Regions from separate parts of the Stenotrophomonas maltophilia group sp. vghtpe118 genome, predicted to be linked through region 2. Evidence: riboswitches for the same ligand, from Rfam matches in the RefSeq annotation. Region 2 holds a riboswitch; the other holds the start of a gene.
What was found. A riboswitch is a leader RNA that binds a small molecule or an ion and turns the genes downstream of it on or off. The one in region 2 is predicted to bind glycine.

Region 1 (7,683 bases), 680 kb from region 2:
CCGCGTCGTAGCCGGTGCATTCGACCAGCATCGCTTCCAGCGTGTCGATCAGTTCCTTGTAGCCCAGCGCCTGGTCGGCCGGCACCAGCGGGTGGATCTGCGAGAACTCCGGCCAGGTCACCGGGATCATCTCGGCGGTGGCGTTGAGCTTCATGGTGCACGAGCCCAGCGGGATCATCGTGCGGTCCATCGCCAGGTCCTTGTCGGCCAGCGAACGCAGGTAGCGCAGCAGTTCGTGCTCGCTGTGGTGGGTGTTGAACACCGGGTGGGTCAGGAACGCGGACTGGCGCAGCAGGCCGGCCGGCAGCGCGTCGGCGGTGCTGGCGTCCAGCGCCTCGACGTCAGCCTGCGCGCCGAACACGGTGGCCAGCGCGACCACGTCGGCGCGGGTGGCGGTCTCGTCCAGGCTGATGCCGACCGAGTCGCTGTCGATCGCGCGCAGGTTGTAACCGGCGGCGCGTGCCTTGGCGTGGATCTCATCGGCATGCACGCCGGTGATGTGCAGGGTGTCGAAGAAGTCGCCACCGACCTGCACGCCGGCGTTGCGCAGTGCCGCAGCCAGGATCGAAGCCAGGCGGTGGGTGCGCCGGGCGATGCGGGTCAGGCCTTCCGGACCGTGGTAGACCGCATACATCGAGGCCATCACCGCCAGCAGCACCTGTGCGGTACAGATGTTCGACGTCGCCTTCTCGCGGCGGATGTGCTGCTCACGGGTCTGCAGGGTCAGGCGATAGGCCGGGTTGCCCTGGGCATCGATGGAGACACCGATCAGGCGGCCCGGCATCGAGCGCTTGTAGGCGTCACGGCAGGCCATGAACGCGGCGTGCGGGCCGCCGAAGCCGAACGGCACGCCGAAACGCTGGCTGTTGCCGACCACGATGTCCGCGCCCCATTCGCCCGGTGCGGCCAGCAGGGTCAGCGCCAGCAGGTCGGTGGCCACGGCCACCAAGCCGCCGCGTGCGTGCACGGCCTCGACCAGGGCCTTGTAATCGCCGATCTGGCCGAAGGTGTCCGGGTACTGCAGCAGCAGGCCGAAGGCTTCCGCTTCCAGTGCTTCGGCGGGGGTGCCGACGCGCAGCACGATGCCCATCGGTTCTGCGCGGGTGCGCAGCAGTTCCAGGGTCTGCGGGTGCACGGCGTCGTGCACGAAGAAGGTGTCCGACTTCGACTTGGCCGAACGCTTGGCCAGGGTCATCGCTTCGGCGGCGGCAGTGGCTTCGTCCAGCAGCGAGGCGTTGGCGATCTCCATGCCGGTGAGGTCGGCGCACAGGGTCTGGAAGTTGATCAGCGCTTCCATGCGGCCCTGCGAGATCTCGGCCTGGTACGGGGTGTAAGCGGTGTACCAGGCCGGGTTTTCCAGGATGTTGCGCAGGATCACGTTCGGGGTGTGGGTACCGTAGTAGCCCTGGCCGATGAAGCTGCGCAGCACGGTGTTCTTGTCGGCGATCGCGCGGATCTTCGCCAGTGCCTGCACTTCGGTCATCGACTCCGGCAGCGCCAGCGGCGCCGGCGACTTGATCTTGGCCGGCACGATGGCATCGGTCATCGCATCCAGCGACGCGTGGCCGACGACGTCGAGCATCTGCGCGATCTCGGCATCGTTGGGGCCGATGTGGCGCTCGACGAACGCATTGTGGTGCTCGAGCTCACGCAGGGAAGGGGTGTTCTGGGACATGGCGAAGGATCCGTCAGGAAAGGGCACACGCACGGGCACAAGCCGCCGGTCGGCGGTCTGCGGGGCGCCCCTCTGTCCTTTTGCCTGAGAGTTTGGAAGCGCGGAAAACCGCAGCTTCGTGCCCCTTCGGCGCCGGATCGAACCGGTCTCTCCAGAGTTCTGTTACGGGTGGTATCGGGCCTGAGCGATTACGGGCGTTGCGCCTTCGGCAGCGGTGTTCCGCTTCTCCCACCGTGTTGCCCGCCGATTATAGCCCGTTGCGGGCCCGCTGGCCGTCTACGGGCCTGGCCGCTGCGCCTGAATGGCCGATGGCCCGGACGTGCGTTTTGTGCATCGCTGCATGGCATCAGGCGCAATCCCCACCTATGATGGCCAGATACCCGAATTCATCTGGCGCCCTCCCTGCAGACAGGGACCGGCGCCCGCCGTGCGTGCCGCGCATGGCCCTGCCGGACGCCTTTCCCATGACCGCCGCTGTTGCTCCCTCCACCCGCCGCATGGCCCTGCTGCTTGCCGGCCTGGCCATGTTCGGCCCGTTCTCGATCGACACCATCTTCCCGGCCTTCCCGCAGCTGGCCCAGCGCCTGGCGGTGGACGAGGTGGCGGTGCAGCAGACCATCAGCGTCTACCTGCTGTTCTACGGCCTGATGAGCCTGGCGCACGGTCCGCTGTCCGACGCCTGGGGCCGCAAGCGGGTGATCCTCGGTGGCCTGGTGGTGTTCGTCGGCGCCTCGGTGGGCTGCGCACTGTCCACCGACCTGACCACGCTGCTGGCGTTCCGTGCGCTGCAGGGCCTGTCGGCGGGTGTCGGCATGATCGTCGGCCGCGCGGTGATCCGCGATCTGTACCACGGCCATGACGCGCAGCGGCTGATGAGCCAGGTGTCCATGCTGTTCGGCATCGCCCCGGCCATCGCGCCGATCATCGGTGGCTGGATCCTGCTCAGTGGCGCGGGGTGGCCGCTGATCTTCTGGTTCCTGGTGGTGTTCGGGCTGGTCCTGCTGGCGGCCACTGCACGCTACCTGCCCGAGACCCATCCCGTCGAAGCGCGCGTGCCGTTGTCGCCGCGCGTGCTGCTGCGTGATTACGTGCGCATCGGTTTCAATCCACGCTTCCTGCGCCTGGCGCTGGCCGGCAGCATCGGCTTTGGTGGAATCTTCCTGTACATCTCCTCGGCGCCGGTGTTCGTGATGCAGCACCTGCACCTGGGCGAGGGCGGTTTCGCCTGGTTGTTCATCCCGACCATCGGCGGCATGACCACCGGCTCATTCCTGTCCGGGCGCATGGCCGGGCACACCACGCCCACCCGCCAGGTCTCCATTGGTTTCGGCCTTTGCGCATTGTCAGTGCTGTTGAACGTTGGCTACGTGGTGCTGTCGCCACAGTTCGTGCTGCCATGGGCGGTACTGCCGATCTTCCTGGGTGGCATGGGCATGGCGCTGATCTTCCCGATCCTGGCGCTGGCGGTGCTGGACATGTACCCGCATCAGCGCGGCCTGGCCTCGTCGCTGCAGGCCTTCGTGCAGCTGATGATCAGCACCGTGGTGGCCGGCGTGGTGTCACCACTGCTGAGCGGCAGCCCGCTGCACCTGGCACTGGGCCAGGCGGCGTTCTTCGGCGCCGGTTTCGTGTTCTGGTACTGGGAACACCAGCGCGAGCGCGCGGCGCAGGCAGCCTGCACGGGTCACTGAGCAGCGCGCAGGGGTAGGGTGGGCCGCGATGCCCGAAACACTTGCGGCAGGGAACGGCCGGACTAGGCTGGGCATTCCAGCCAGCCGGTGCGTGGGTGCACGACAGCCAGCCGACCCAATGTCGTTGCATGAGGTTTCGCCATGGCTGCGCAGCAGACCTACCGCCTGTTCGAGGTGGCGCTGAAGGAGCGCCGCGTTCTTTCCCCTTCCCTGGACCGCATGGTGTTCACCGGCGCCGACGTGGCGCGGATGAAGACCGAAGGCCCGGACCAGCGCATCAAGGTATTCTTCCCCTTGCCCGGGCAGGACCTGCCACAGGTGCCCAGCGGCGAGGACTGGTATCCCCGCTACCGGGCGCTGCCGGACGATCAGCGCCCGCCGATGCGCACCTATACCATCCGCCAGCTGCGTGCAGAGCTGGGCGAAGTCGATGTTGATTTCGTGCTGCATGGCGAGACCGGGCCGGCCTCGCGCTGGGCCATCCATGCACGCCCCGGCGACCGTGTGGTGTTGCTGGCTCCCGATGCCGACTGTGCCGACAGCAGCGAAGGTTGGGAATGGAAGCCGCCGGCCGGCGTCGGCCAGGTGCTGCTGGTGGCCGATGAAACCGCGTTACCGGCGGTGGCCGGCATTCTTGAGGAACTGGCGGCCATGGTGGATCCGCCGCGTACGCTGGCGCTGCTGGAAGTGGCGCAGGCCGGCGACGCGGTGCCGCTGAAGGCACCGGCTTCCGCCGAGCTGGTCTGGCTGCCGCGCGGGCGCGCGGCGTACGGGGCGCCTCTGTTGCAGGCGGTGCAGGCGCGGCTGGCAGCGGCCTCGGGCGTGGCTGCCGGCGATGCGCCGGAGGAGATCGACGTCGATACGCAGATCCTCTGGGAACAGGCCGATACCCGCGTGGTCGGGCCGCTGTATGCCTGGGTGGCAGGCGAGGCAGCGGCGGTGATGGCGATCCGTCGTCATCTGGTCCGCGACTGCGGGCTGGATCGCCGCGCGATCAGCTTCATGGGCTACTGGCGGCACGGCAAAGTGCTGGATTGAGGGGGTGTGAAGCGGCGTGGCGGGTGGGGTGCGCTATCCTTGCGCCCCCCTCGCAGCGGTATTGCACCATGTCCACCAGCTCCAAGACCCGCCGCGACCAGCGCCGTCGCCAGGAAAAGCAGGCCGCCAACAAGGCCGCTGCCCAGGCCTCGCCGGTGGAGCCGCATGCCGAACTGCGCGACGCGCAGCGCACCCTGCTGGCCGGTGTCGTGCGCCGCGACGGCGAATGGGTGCTGGGCATGGACGGCCGTATCGCCGGCCACAGTGACTCCGCCGCACAGGTACTGGCGCTGATCATGCAGGCCGGTGAACTGCACGAGCGCAACGGCACGCCGGTGCGCCTGATGTACTCCGATGCGCTGCGCGACGCCGCGCACGCCGAAGCGAAAGAGAAGGGCCAGACCTTCGAGGAATTCAAGGCGGAACTGGCCGCGGCGATGGCGGCGAAGAAGGACAGCTGATCGCGCCGAATCTGTAGAGCCGAGCATGGCTCGGCTCTACAACACGGAGAAGGGGCGGATCCTTGCGGATCCGCCCCTTTTCTCATTTCGCCGCCGGGGCCGCGTTGGCCTGCCAGCCACACATCTGGCCTTCGTTCTGCTGCTTCAGCCACTCGTTGACCGGAGTGAAGTACTCGATCATCGGGCCGGCATCGAGCTTGTCGGTGCCGGTCAGCTCCTTCAGCGTGGCCTGCCACGGCTGGCTGGCACCCTTGCTCAGCATCGCCCAGTATTTCTGGCCGGCTTCCTTGTTGCCGTAGAAGGTGCACTCGTGCAGCGGGCCCTTGTAGCCGGCTGCATCGCACAGGCCCTTGTAGAACTGGAACTGCAGGATGCGGGCCAGGAAGTAGCGGGTGTAGGGGGTGTTGCCCGGCACGTGGTACTTCGCGCCCGGATCGAAGAATTCCTCGCCACGGGGGCTGGCCGGGGCCACGCCCTGGTACTTGGCCTTCAGGTCCCACCACGCCTTGTTGTAGTTGTCGGCGGTGATCGAACCATCGAACACGCCCCAGCGCCAGCGGTCGATCATCAGCCCGAACGGCAGGAACGACACGCCCGACAGCGCCATGCGCATCTGGTTGTTGATGACCGCTTCGCGGCTCTCGGTCGGTGCATCGACCAGGCCGATCGAGCTGAGGTACTTGGGCGTCATCGCCAGCACGATGGTGTCGCCGATCGCCTCATGGAAGCCATCGTTGGCACCGCCCTGGAACAGCGGTGGCAGCGGGTTGTAGGCCAGGTCGTAATAGATATGGCCCAGCTCGTGGTAGATGGTGGTGAAGTTCTCTTCGTTCGGCTTGATGCACATCTTGGTGCGCACATCGCCTTCCATGTTCATGTCCCAGGCGCTGGCGTGGCAGACCACATCGCGGTCGTCGGGCTTGATGAACTGGGTGCGTTCCCAGTACGACTGCGGCAGCGACGGCATGCCCAGCGACACATAGAAGTCCTGTGCGCGTTCGGTCATCTGCTTGGCGGTACGCAGTTCGGCTTCGCGCTGGGCCTTGTACTGGGCCGCCACGTTGGCGTCCTTGCCGGCCTTGGCCAGCGCCGCGCTCAGGTTGGCCTGGTACTGCTTTTCCAGTGCAGCGGTGATGTCCAGGCTGCCGGCACCCGGGTACGGTTCCAGCTGGTCCCACAGGTTCGACCAGTCCTGCTGCCACATGTTGCCCAGCAGGTGCGCGGCAATCAGGCCGTTGCCCACTTCGGCCTTGTCCTTGCCGTAGGTCTTGTCCAGCTTGCCGCGTGCATAGCAGTGCAGCTGCTCGTACATCGGCTTGACCTGTTCCCAGAGCCGGTCGGTTTCCGGGCCGATCTGCTCCGGCGGCATGTCGTAGCCGCTGCGCCACATCTGGCCGGCGTCGGCAAAGCCCATGCCCTTGGCGCCTTCGTTCACCAGGCCGACGAACTTCTGGTAGTCGCCGCGCATGCTCTTGGTGGTGCTGTGCCAGCCCTGCCAGGCGTCGAGCTGCTTGTCATAGTCGCGGCTGCGCGCCAGCACCTGTTCCAGCTCGCCCAGCTGGCGGCAGGAGTTCGGATCATTGGCATCGGTGCAGTACTTGCCGGCACCGTAGCTGCCTTCCATGCGCGTGGCGATCTGGGTCAGCTCGGCCAGCTTGGCCGGGTCGCGCGGTGCAGGCATCGAGGACATCAGCTTCAGCAGGTGGATCGCGCGCTTGCTGTCCTCGCTCATCGGCTTGCCGTCGAACTTGGCGGCCTGTTCGATCCAGCTGTTGAGCTGCGTCAGCGAACGCTCGTTGGCCTTGGCCGCAATGCGTTCCGAATCACCGTTGATGTAGGTGGAGGACAGCCACTGCGCCGAGGTCATCTCCGGGTAAGCGGCCTTGAATTCGGCATTGATGCGGGCCACGAACTGGTCGGCGGTTTCACCGGCCGGAGCGCTGCTGCTGGCGGTATCGGTGCCTGGGGCAGCTTCCTTCTTGCAGGCGGCCAGGGCCAGCGTGGCGGCGGCGATTGCCGAGGCCAGCAGGAGATGACGGTGTTTCACGGGCGGTCCTTGGGTGGTGAACGACGGCCGAAGGCTAGTGGGCCGTCGCTGCCACCGCAAGTGGCGGAAGTCGGCCGGGCGGCGCCCGGCACCCGCAGAGGCCAGAGCACAAGCAACAGCAACCGCCGAAGCAACCGCAACAGCGGGGTATCCGTGGGATGGCGCGGCGGTGTGGGCTTGCAGGACACGCTGTAAACCCATCCATGGGGGCTCGATGGCGCCATCCATGGCGCCAACGGTCCTGCAAGCCCACACCGCCCCACGTCTGACAGATCGTGGCGGCTGTTGGTAGGTGTCGACCTTGGTCGACACATCTGTCAGGTATCGACAATCAAAATGGGGTCAGATCCGTTTTCTTCCGGAAAACGGATCTGACCCCAAGATCGTTCCAACAGATCGCGGAAAACTGTCGAAGGCGGGGTGGGGCCGGTTGCGGGGGCGTGAGCCGCATGGATGCGGCGACCGAGCTTACATGGACGTACTTGCAGCGTCCCCCGCAACCGGACCCACCCCGCCACCCCTCAGGAAACCCGCTTCTGCTGTTGCTTCGGCCGTTGCCGTTGCCCCTGCAGGTGCAGGGCTGCAAGCCCTGCCAAACACCCCTCAACCTTCGCAGTTGGCGAACACGTCGCGGTCGCGCTCGTACAGCGCCGTCTTAACCTGCATCAGGCCCAGCACCGACGGGAACAGGTTGTCGTGGTCTGTATAGGCCGCCGAACGCTTGCGCACGCACTGCAGGTCCAACCCACGGCTGCTGGCGAAGCCCGGCGA
Region 2 (7,683 bases):
GCAGCGGCCACCCTTGCATGGCGTGCTCGCGCAGCTGGTGCCGCAGCTTTATGCGCTGCCGGAAGCGCGCAAGGTGCGCTGGTCGCTGGATGTGGATCCAACGGACCTGTATTGATCCCGTAGAGCACTGCCGAGCATGGCTCGGCACTACCTTAGAGCCGAGCCGTGCTCGGCTGCGTTTCAGTACCGGGCAGTGCTTACGTCAGCGGCGACATCACGCCGCGCTGGTAGGCCGGCCGCTCGCGCAGGCGCGCATACCAATCCGCCAGGTGCGGAAGCTCCGGTCGCTGGATCGGCAGTTCGAACCAGGCATAGACCAGCGAGCCCAGCGGGATGTCGCCCATCGCGAACGTCTCGCCCGACAGCCACGGCTGCCTGGCCAGGGTGGCGTCGGCCATCGCCAGGTAGTCACCGGCGCGCACGATGGCGGCATTGATCCGCGCTTCGTCGCGGTCGGCCGGCGCGGTGCGCATGATGCCCCAGACCAGGTCGCTGTACAGCGGCGCCATCCGCGAAGTGCTCCAGTCCATCCACTTCTCGGCCTGGGCGCGTTCCATCGGGTCCTCGGCGTACAGGGTGCCCAGCGCGTAGCGGGCGCTCAGGTAGCGCACGATGGCGTTCGATTCCCACAGCGGCAGGCCGTGGTCTTCGATCACCGGCACCAGGCCGTTGGGATTCATCGCCTGGTACTCCGGCGTCTGCGTGCCGCCGTGGCTGCCACCGACCTCGATGGATTCGTACGGCAGGCCGATTTCCTCAGCACACCACAGCACCTTGCGGACGTTGCTGGAATTGCGGCGGCCCCAGATCTTCAACATGCGGGTTTCCTTTGCTGGCAATGCGAGCGGCAACGATACGCCTGATCGTTACGGGTGTGTGCGTGCCGGATGCGGGATCTTGCGTCTGTAGCATGCCGGCCAGCGGCCGGCACTACCGGTTCTTTTGCCGGCACTACCGGTTCTTTTTTGGCAGCGCGCGCACGTAGGAGGACTTGCCATCCTTCTTCAGCTCGAACAGGCCGATCGCCGCCAGCAGGTCGCTGAGCTTGCCGTAGCCATAGTTGCGCGGATCGAACGAAGCCTGGTTGCCGATCTGGCTGCCGACCGGGCCGAGGTGCGACCAGCCATCCTCACCCTCGGCCGCGGACACCGCACGGCGCAGCATCTTCACCAGCCGGGTGTCACTGCGCATTTCCGCACCGCTCTTGCGTGGCCGGGCATCGTCGTTGGCCACCGGCTCGTTCGAGGCCTGCTCGCTGGACGCCTGTTCGGCATCCGGCACGCTGGCATGGGTCTGGCCCAGTGCCTCCAGGTAGGTGAACTTCGAGCACGCATTGACGAATGGCTCGGGCGTCTTCTTCTCGCCGAAGCCATATACCTTCACGCCATCGGTCAGCAGGCGCATCACCATCGGGGTGAAGTCCGCATCGCTGGAGACGATGGCGAAGCCATCAAGGTTGCGCGCGTACAGCAGATCCATGGCATCGATCACCATCGCCATGTCCGAAGCGTTCTTGCCCTTGCTGTAGGCGAACTGCTGGATCGGGCGGATCGCATACTCATGCAGCACCGCTTCCCACCCCTTCAGTCGCGGGCTCTTCCAGTTGCCGTAGGCACGGCGCACGTTGGCCACGCCGTAGCGGGCGACTTCCGCCAGGACCTCGTCGATCTTCGAGGCCGGCGCATTGTCGGCGTCGATCAACAGGGCGATGCGCTTTTCCGGTTCGCTCATGGGCTCCTCACGGGCCGTTGCCTGAACCCGAGTATCGCCGATCCGGGCCGGCGCTGACGTGACAGGTGGCCGCCGTGCGAAGATGCCAGGCGCTTCCCCCGATGCCCCCACTGGAGTGAGTCGATGAGTCGCGAACGCGTTCCCCACCTGGTCGTTGTCGGCGGCGGTTTTGCCGGTCTCTGGGCCACCCGTGCCCTGGCCCGCGAGCGCATACGCATCACCCTGGTCGATCGCCGCAACCATCACCTGTTCCAGCCGCTGTTGTACCAGGTGGCCACCGCCGGCCTGTCCGCGCCGGATATCGCCGCACCGCTGCGCCACATCCTCGGCCACCAGCGCAATGTGGAAGTCCGCCTCGGCGAAGTGGTGGCCATCGACAAGCAGGCGCGGCAGATCCGCATGGCCGATGGCAGCACGCTGGACTACGACAGCCTGCTGCTGGCCACCGGCGCCACCCACGCCTACTTCGGCAACGATCAGTGGGCCGATGATGCGCCCGGCCTGAAGACGCTGGACGATGCCATCGCGCTGCGCCGCAAGCTGCTGCTGGCGTTCGAACGCGCCGAGGCTGAACCGGATCCGGCGAAGAAGGCGGCGTGGCTGAGTTTCGCCATCGTCGGTGGTGGTCCCACCGGTGTCGAACTGGCCGGCACCCTGGCCGAGATCGCGCGCCACACGCTGCGCAACGAATTCCGCCACATCGACCCGGCCAGCGCCAGGGTGCGGCTGGTCGAGGCTGGGCCGCGCGTGCTGTCCTCGTTCCCGGATGTGCTTTCGCTGAAGGCGCGCCGCCAACTGGAAAAGCTGGGCGTGGAAGTGCTGACCGGAACCCCGGTGAGCGACATCGACAGCCAGGGCTTCAAGCTCGGCGAACAGTTCATACCGGCGCGCACCGTGGTCTGGGCCGCCGGCGTGGCCGCTTCACCGCTGGCGCGCACGCTGGACGTGCCACTGGACCGCGCCGGACGCGTGCCGGTGCAACCGGACCTGACCCTGCCCGATCACCCGGAGCTGTTCGTGGCCGGCGACCTGGCCGCACTGAGCCAGGCCGACGGCAAGCCGGTTCCCGGTGTGGCACCGGCCGCCAAGCAGATGGGCAAATACGTGGCCGAGGTGATCCGCGCACGGCTGCACGGCAAGCCCGAGCCCGGTCCGTTCAAGTACGCCGACTACGGCAACCTCGCCACCATCGGCCGCATGGCCGCGATCGTGCACTCGGGCCGCCTGCAGTTGTCGGGTGTGCTGGCGTGGTGGTTCTGGCTGGCCGCGCATGTGTTCTTCCTGATCGGCTTCCGCAACCGCATCGTGGTGCTGCTGAACTGGGCGGTCGCGTACTGGAGCTACCAGCGCAGTGCGCGCATCATCTTCGGTGATGACCGCGACGACCGGCGGCCAAGGCGGTAGGGCTGCACGCAACGGGGTCGGATCCCTTTCCGCAGGAAAGGGCTCTGACCTCGTCAACACCCTCCACGCATGGCGTGGATCTACTGGTTCATCGGGCCACCGGACACCCGCCGTTTCGACCAGGTCCGGCAGAAGTCCTCCTTCCTCGCGGTGTCGGCAATCTGCGCGGCACTCCAATGCCGGGTGATCCAGATCGTCAGTGCGGTACTGCTGAGATGCCAGCGCAGCATGCCGCGCTGCGGTTGCCGCCACAGGTAGCGCCGGCAATCCAGAAGGCCTCCCGCTCCACTTCAGGCACCTTCTTCATCGCGTCCTTGTCGAAGAACTGGGCGGTAAAGCGCCAGGGGTTCATCGGCTGGTATCCCGCCCGTGGCTCGCTGCTACACGCAGCCACACCACTGGGCGCACGGTCGGCCGGCTTCGGCCGACCGCCTGCCAATGCCAGCCCGAGCAGGTACAGCAGGCCAGGCAGCAGCGCGATGCCGGCGACCAGCACGACGACGGAGATCCATGCTTTGCCGGCGGCACGCATCGCTCACTGTGCCTTCGGCTTTGGATACCACAACGCGTTGACGATGACCCAGCGCTGGTCGAAGCGCCCCATGTGGAAGTAATCGACGAACCAGGGGGTCTCCAGCCGCACCGAGGCCGCGTTGCCGGTCACGTCCAGCACCGTGCAGCGACGATCCCATTGATCCTTCGGGGTCTTCAACGCGCCCTGCTTCGTCAGCGAGACCAGTTCTTCCTTCGACATCCGGCGCAGGCCCAGGCGTTCGTCGGGTGTATCGCCGAGCACAGCGCGCTTGGCCAGGTCCGGATGCAGGGAGCGGGCGACGCGCTGCGGGTCGGCCTCCAGCTGGCCGTCGACGTAGTCGTGGCAGGTGGCTTCGATGGCCGCGATGGTGGCCGGGTCGGCGGCAGGGCTCGTTGCTGCGGAAAGAGCGAACAGCAGGGCGATCGTGGACATCCGGGTCTCCAGCTCTGGGCGCGGGGCGATCATCGCATGGGCCGGGTAGCCCATCCACGCGTGGCGTGGATCTACAGGACCGGCGCCTGCAGCCAGGCCAGCTTGCGTTCGCGGGGCTGCTGCTTGAGTTGCCACTCGGCGCGTGAGGCGGCGGCCCGGTCCGGGTATTCGCGCACGGCCAGCACGCGCAGCGGTGGCCGGGCCCGGGTGTAGCGCGCGCCCTTGCCGGCCTGGTGGGCGGCGAAACGCGCGTCCACGTCGGTGCTGATGCCGGCGTAATAGCTGCCATCGCGGCATTCGAGCAGGTACAGGAACCACGGGCGGGCGGAAGGGGCCATGCCTGGATTATGCCGTGCTGCACTGCAGCGGATATACTGGCGCCCGAATGCAGGAGAGAGGCGCCGCGCTGGCGCCCGCCGAAGGCGCAGGCTCCCATGATCGCTCAGGCCGGTGGGCTGGAATCCCACCAACCATGCATTCGACTCGCCGAGCTGGAGAGAGGTCACCGGGCATGCCCGGGACGATCCGCCGAAGGGGCACGCGGCCAACGCCGCTGAACTCTCAGGCAAAAGGACAGCGGGAGCGGCACCGGTCATCGTCATCCCGTCATTGCGCAGGCAGTGGTGGCAGTTGCGCATGGCCGGCCCCACCGCGCCCGGAGCCTGTTCCATGCTGCTGTCCATCATCTACCTGATTGCCATTTCCGCCGAAGCCATGACCGGTGCACTGTCTGCCGGCCGCCGCCGCATGGACCTGTTCGGTGTGGTCATGATCGCCTGTGTCACTGCCCTCGGTGGTGGATCACTGCGCGACATCCTGCTCGGCCACTACCCGCTGGGCTGGGTGAAGCATCCCGAGTACCTGGGGTTCACCGTATGCGCGGCGCTGATCGCCACTTGGGTGGCACGCTGGATGCACCACTTCCGCCGCACCTTCCTGGTACTCGACGGACTGGGCCTGATCGCCTTCACCCTGATCGGCTGCTCGATCGCGCGCGAAGCCGGCCATGCGATGCCGATCGTGCTGATCGCCGGCATGCTGACCGGGGCGTTCGGCGGCGTGCTGCGCGACATCCTCTGCAACGAGGTGCCGCTGATCTTCCAGAAGGAGCTGTACGCGATCATCGCGCTGCTGACCGGCGCGGCGTATCTGTTGCTGCTGCAGTGGGGCGTGGCCGACGCCACCGCGATCCTGTGCTGCCTCGGCGGCGGCTTCGCGCTGCGCCTGATGGCGATCCACTACCGCTGGGAAATGCCGAAGTTCGTGTACCACGACGAAGTGCATTGAGGTTCGCGTTCGCCTGGGGTTCCATGCTGGGCGCGGATCGACTGCACCACCCCGGCGATGTACCTGGCGCTGTCGCTCATGCGCAGCGCCAGGCGCATCGCCGGTGCAGATGGGCCGGTCTCCAACTCCGGCCGGCCCTGATCGCGGCCGCACCCCCGCAGGCGCTGGCCGCCATCCACACACGTGCCGCCATCAGGCGGCTTCATTCACGCCGCTTCGGACACCTTCACTTCACGACGGGCACGCACGGCCGCAGCCAGTCGCTCCAGCACGGTCACGGTGGTGTCCCAGTCGATGCAGCCATCGGTGATGCTCTGCCCGTAGACCAGCGGCTGGCCTTCCACCAGTTCCTGGCGGCCCCCGACCAGATGGCTCTCGATCATCACGCCCACGATGCGCTGTTCGCCGTCTTCCATCTGAGCGGCGATGTCGTCGATCACCTTCGGCTGGTTCTCGGGGTTCTTCAGGCTGTTGGCATGGCTGGCATCGATCATCAGGCGCGCCGGCAGCTTGGCCTTGGCCAGCACCTGGCAGGCCTCAGCCACGCTGCCAGCGTCGTAGTTCGGTTGCTTGCCACCGCGCAGGATCACATGGCAATCCGGGTTGCCGGTGGTCGACACGATGGCAGTGCCACCCTGCTTGGTGACCGACAGGAAATGATGCGGGTTGGATGCCGCACCCACCGCGTCGGCGGCGATCTTCACGTTGCCATCGGTGCCGTTCTTGAAGCCGACGGGGCACGACAGCCCCGAAGCCAGCTCGCGATGCACCTGGCTTTCGGTGGTGCGTGCGCCGATCGCGCCCCATGCCACCAGGTCGGCGATGTACTGCGGCGAGATCACATCGAGGAATTCAACACCGGCCGGCAGGCCGAGCTTGTTGATGTCGCGCAGGAGGCCACGGGCGACGCGCAGGCCCTTGTCGATCCTGAAGCTGCCGTCCAGGTCCGGGTCGTTGATCAGGCCCTTCCAGCCCACCGTGGTGCGCGGCTTCTCGAAGTACACGCGCATGACGATTTCCAGCTCGCCAGCCAGCGCGTCGCGCAGCGGCTTCAGGCGCTGGGCGTACTCGATGGCGGCCTTCGGGTCGTGGATCGAGCACGGGCCCACCACCACCGCCAGGCGGTCGTCACGGCCGTGCAGGATCTGGTGCAGGGCCGCGCGCGAGGCGCTGACGGTGTCGGAAGCCTCATCGTCACAGGGCAGCATCGCCAGCAGCTGGGCGGGCGGTGTCAGCGGTTCGATGGTGCGGATACGCAGGTCGTCGGTGTGCGGGGGCATTGCAGGAGATCTCCGGAACGTTGGGGGTCCCCAGCGTGGCGGCATGAAAAAAGCCGCCAGGTTCGCTGGCGGCTTTCGGGAATGCGTCTGAAGCTTTCTTCAGGGTGAGCGCAGTCCTTCCTCCGCCAGTGGCTTCGGAAAGTAATACCAGTAAAAGCGGGTGGCGGCTGCGTTCATGGGATCTATTGATAGCACAGCTTTTGCGCAGTGCAAAATGTTTCATCCGCAACTGGGCGCGCGGTTCAGTGATGCGCCTGACCGCGCAGCCCACGCGGTGGCCGCCGTGCAAGGTCGCTCATCTGCCATGCACTTCCACGTCCAGCAGCAGGCCTTCGTGGATGTCGGCCCAGCGCTCCAGCACGCGGTCCAGCTCCTGCCGGGCCTCGTCCAGCTGCTCGGGATTGAGCAGGGAACGGGTGGTGTAGAGATCGGACACCAGCCGGCGCAGTACCGCTTCCGGGATGGCCACCGAGGGCCCTTCCATCTGCGGCAGCTGCAGTGCCGGCGTATCGCCCTGCGGGCCGTACAGCGTTACCTGGAGCGTGCTCTGCATGATCAACTTCCCTGCGGATGGACATGGGCAATGTCCTGTTTACCGCGTCCGGGTGACAGACGCATGTGCCGTGCGCCTCCGGAGGCGCTGTTACAAGGTGGCCAGAGCGGTGTAGAGCTCGATGAGGGTGTAGGACATGGAAGGCCTTCCTTGAGGTTGATGAGGTTGCCGGCCAGCGGCCGGCACTACCGCAACGAGCGCATGGCGCGTTTGCGGATGTAGGCATTGGCATCGCCAGGGTGCTGCTGTTGCCATCGTGCGCACAGCTCACGCAGCCACTGCGGTTGAGTCTTGCCGGCATCGTTGAGCCAGTTCCCGACCGAGTCCTGCACGTAGCGCTCCGGGTCGTTGGCCATTGCTTCCAGCATCGGCAACGCGAGTTCTGGATGCTGCTTGAACAGCGCGATATGCGTGGACCACACGCCTCGTGGGCGCAGCGCTTCGCAGGCGAAGCGGCGCAG

Region 1: another riboswitch for glycine. It lies ahead of gcvP (aminomethyl-transferring glycine dehydrogenase); the one in region 2 lies ahead of ACUDTM_RS10440 (trimeric intracellular cation channel family protein).

The regions. Positions count from the first base shown of each region.
Region 1 is NZ_CP199672.1:1,596,026-1,603,708, reverse strand. It holds gene gcvP (aminomethyl-transferring glycine dehydrogenase) at 1-1,675, opposite strand, end outside; glycine riboswitch at 1,738-1,840, opposite strand; gene ACUDTM_RS07515 (multidrug effflux MFS transporter) at 2,140-3,366, shown strand; gene ACUDTM_RS07510 (siderophore-interacting protein) at 3,508-4,404, shown strand; gene ACUDTM_RS07505 (hypothetical protein) at 4,473-4,865, shown strand; gene ACUDTM_RS07500 (M2 family metallopeptidase) at 4,948-6,912, opposite strand; gene ACUDTM_RS07495 (phosphoethanolamine transferase) at 7,516-7,683, opposite strand, start outside.
Region 2 is NZ_CP199672.1:2,275,599-2,283,281, forward strand. It holds gene ACUDTM_RS10405 (primosomal protein N') at 1-115, shown strand, start outside; gene ACUDTM_RS10410 (glutathione S-transferase family protein) at 198-818, opposite strand; gene ACUDTM_RS10415 (NYN domain-containing protein) at 952-1,731, opposite strand; gene ACUDTM_RS10420 (NAD(P)/FAD-dependent oxidoreductase) at 1,855-3,135, shown strand; partial or broken gene ACUDTM_RS10425 (hypothetical protein) at 3,216-3,667, opposite strand; gene ACUDTM_RS10430 (nuclear transport factor 2 family protein) at 3,671-4,102, opposite strand; gene ACUDTM_RS10435 (GIY-YIG nuclease family protein) at 4,174-4,440, opposite strand; glycine riboswitch at 4,481-4,570, shown strand; glycine riboswitch at 4,584-4,687, shown strand; gene ACUDTM_RS10440 (trimeric intracellular cation channel family protein) at 4,772-5,389, shown strand; gene ACUDTM_RS10445 (3-deoxy-7-phosphoheptulonate synthase) at 5,596-6,669, opposite strand; gene ACUDTM_RS10450 (hypothetical protein) at 6,965-7,222, opposite strand; gene ACUDTM_RS10455 (DNA alkylation repair protein) at 7,408-7,683, opposite strand, start outside.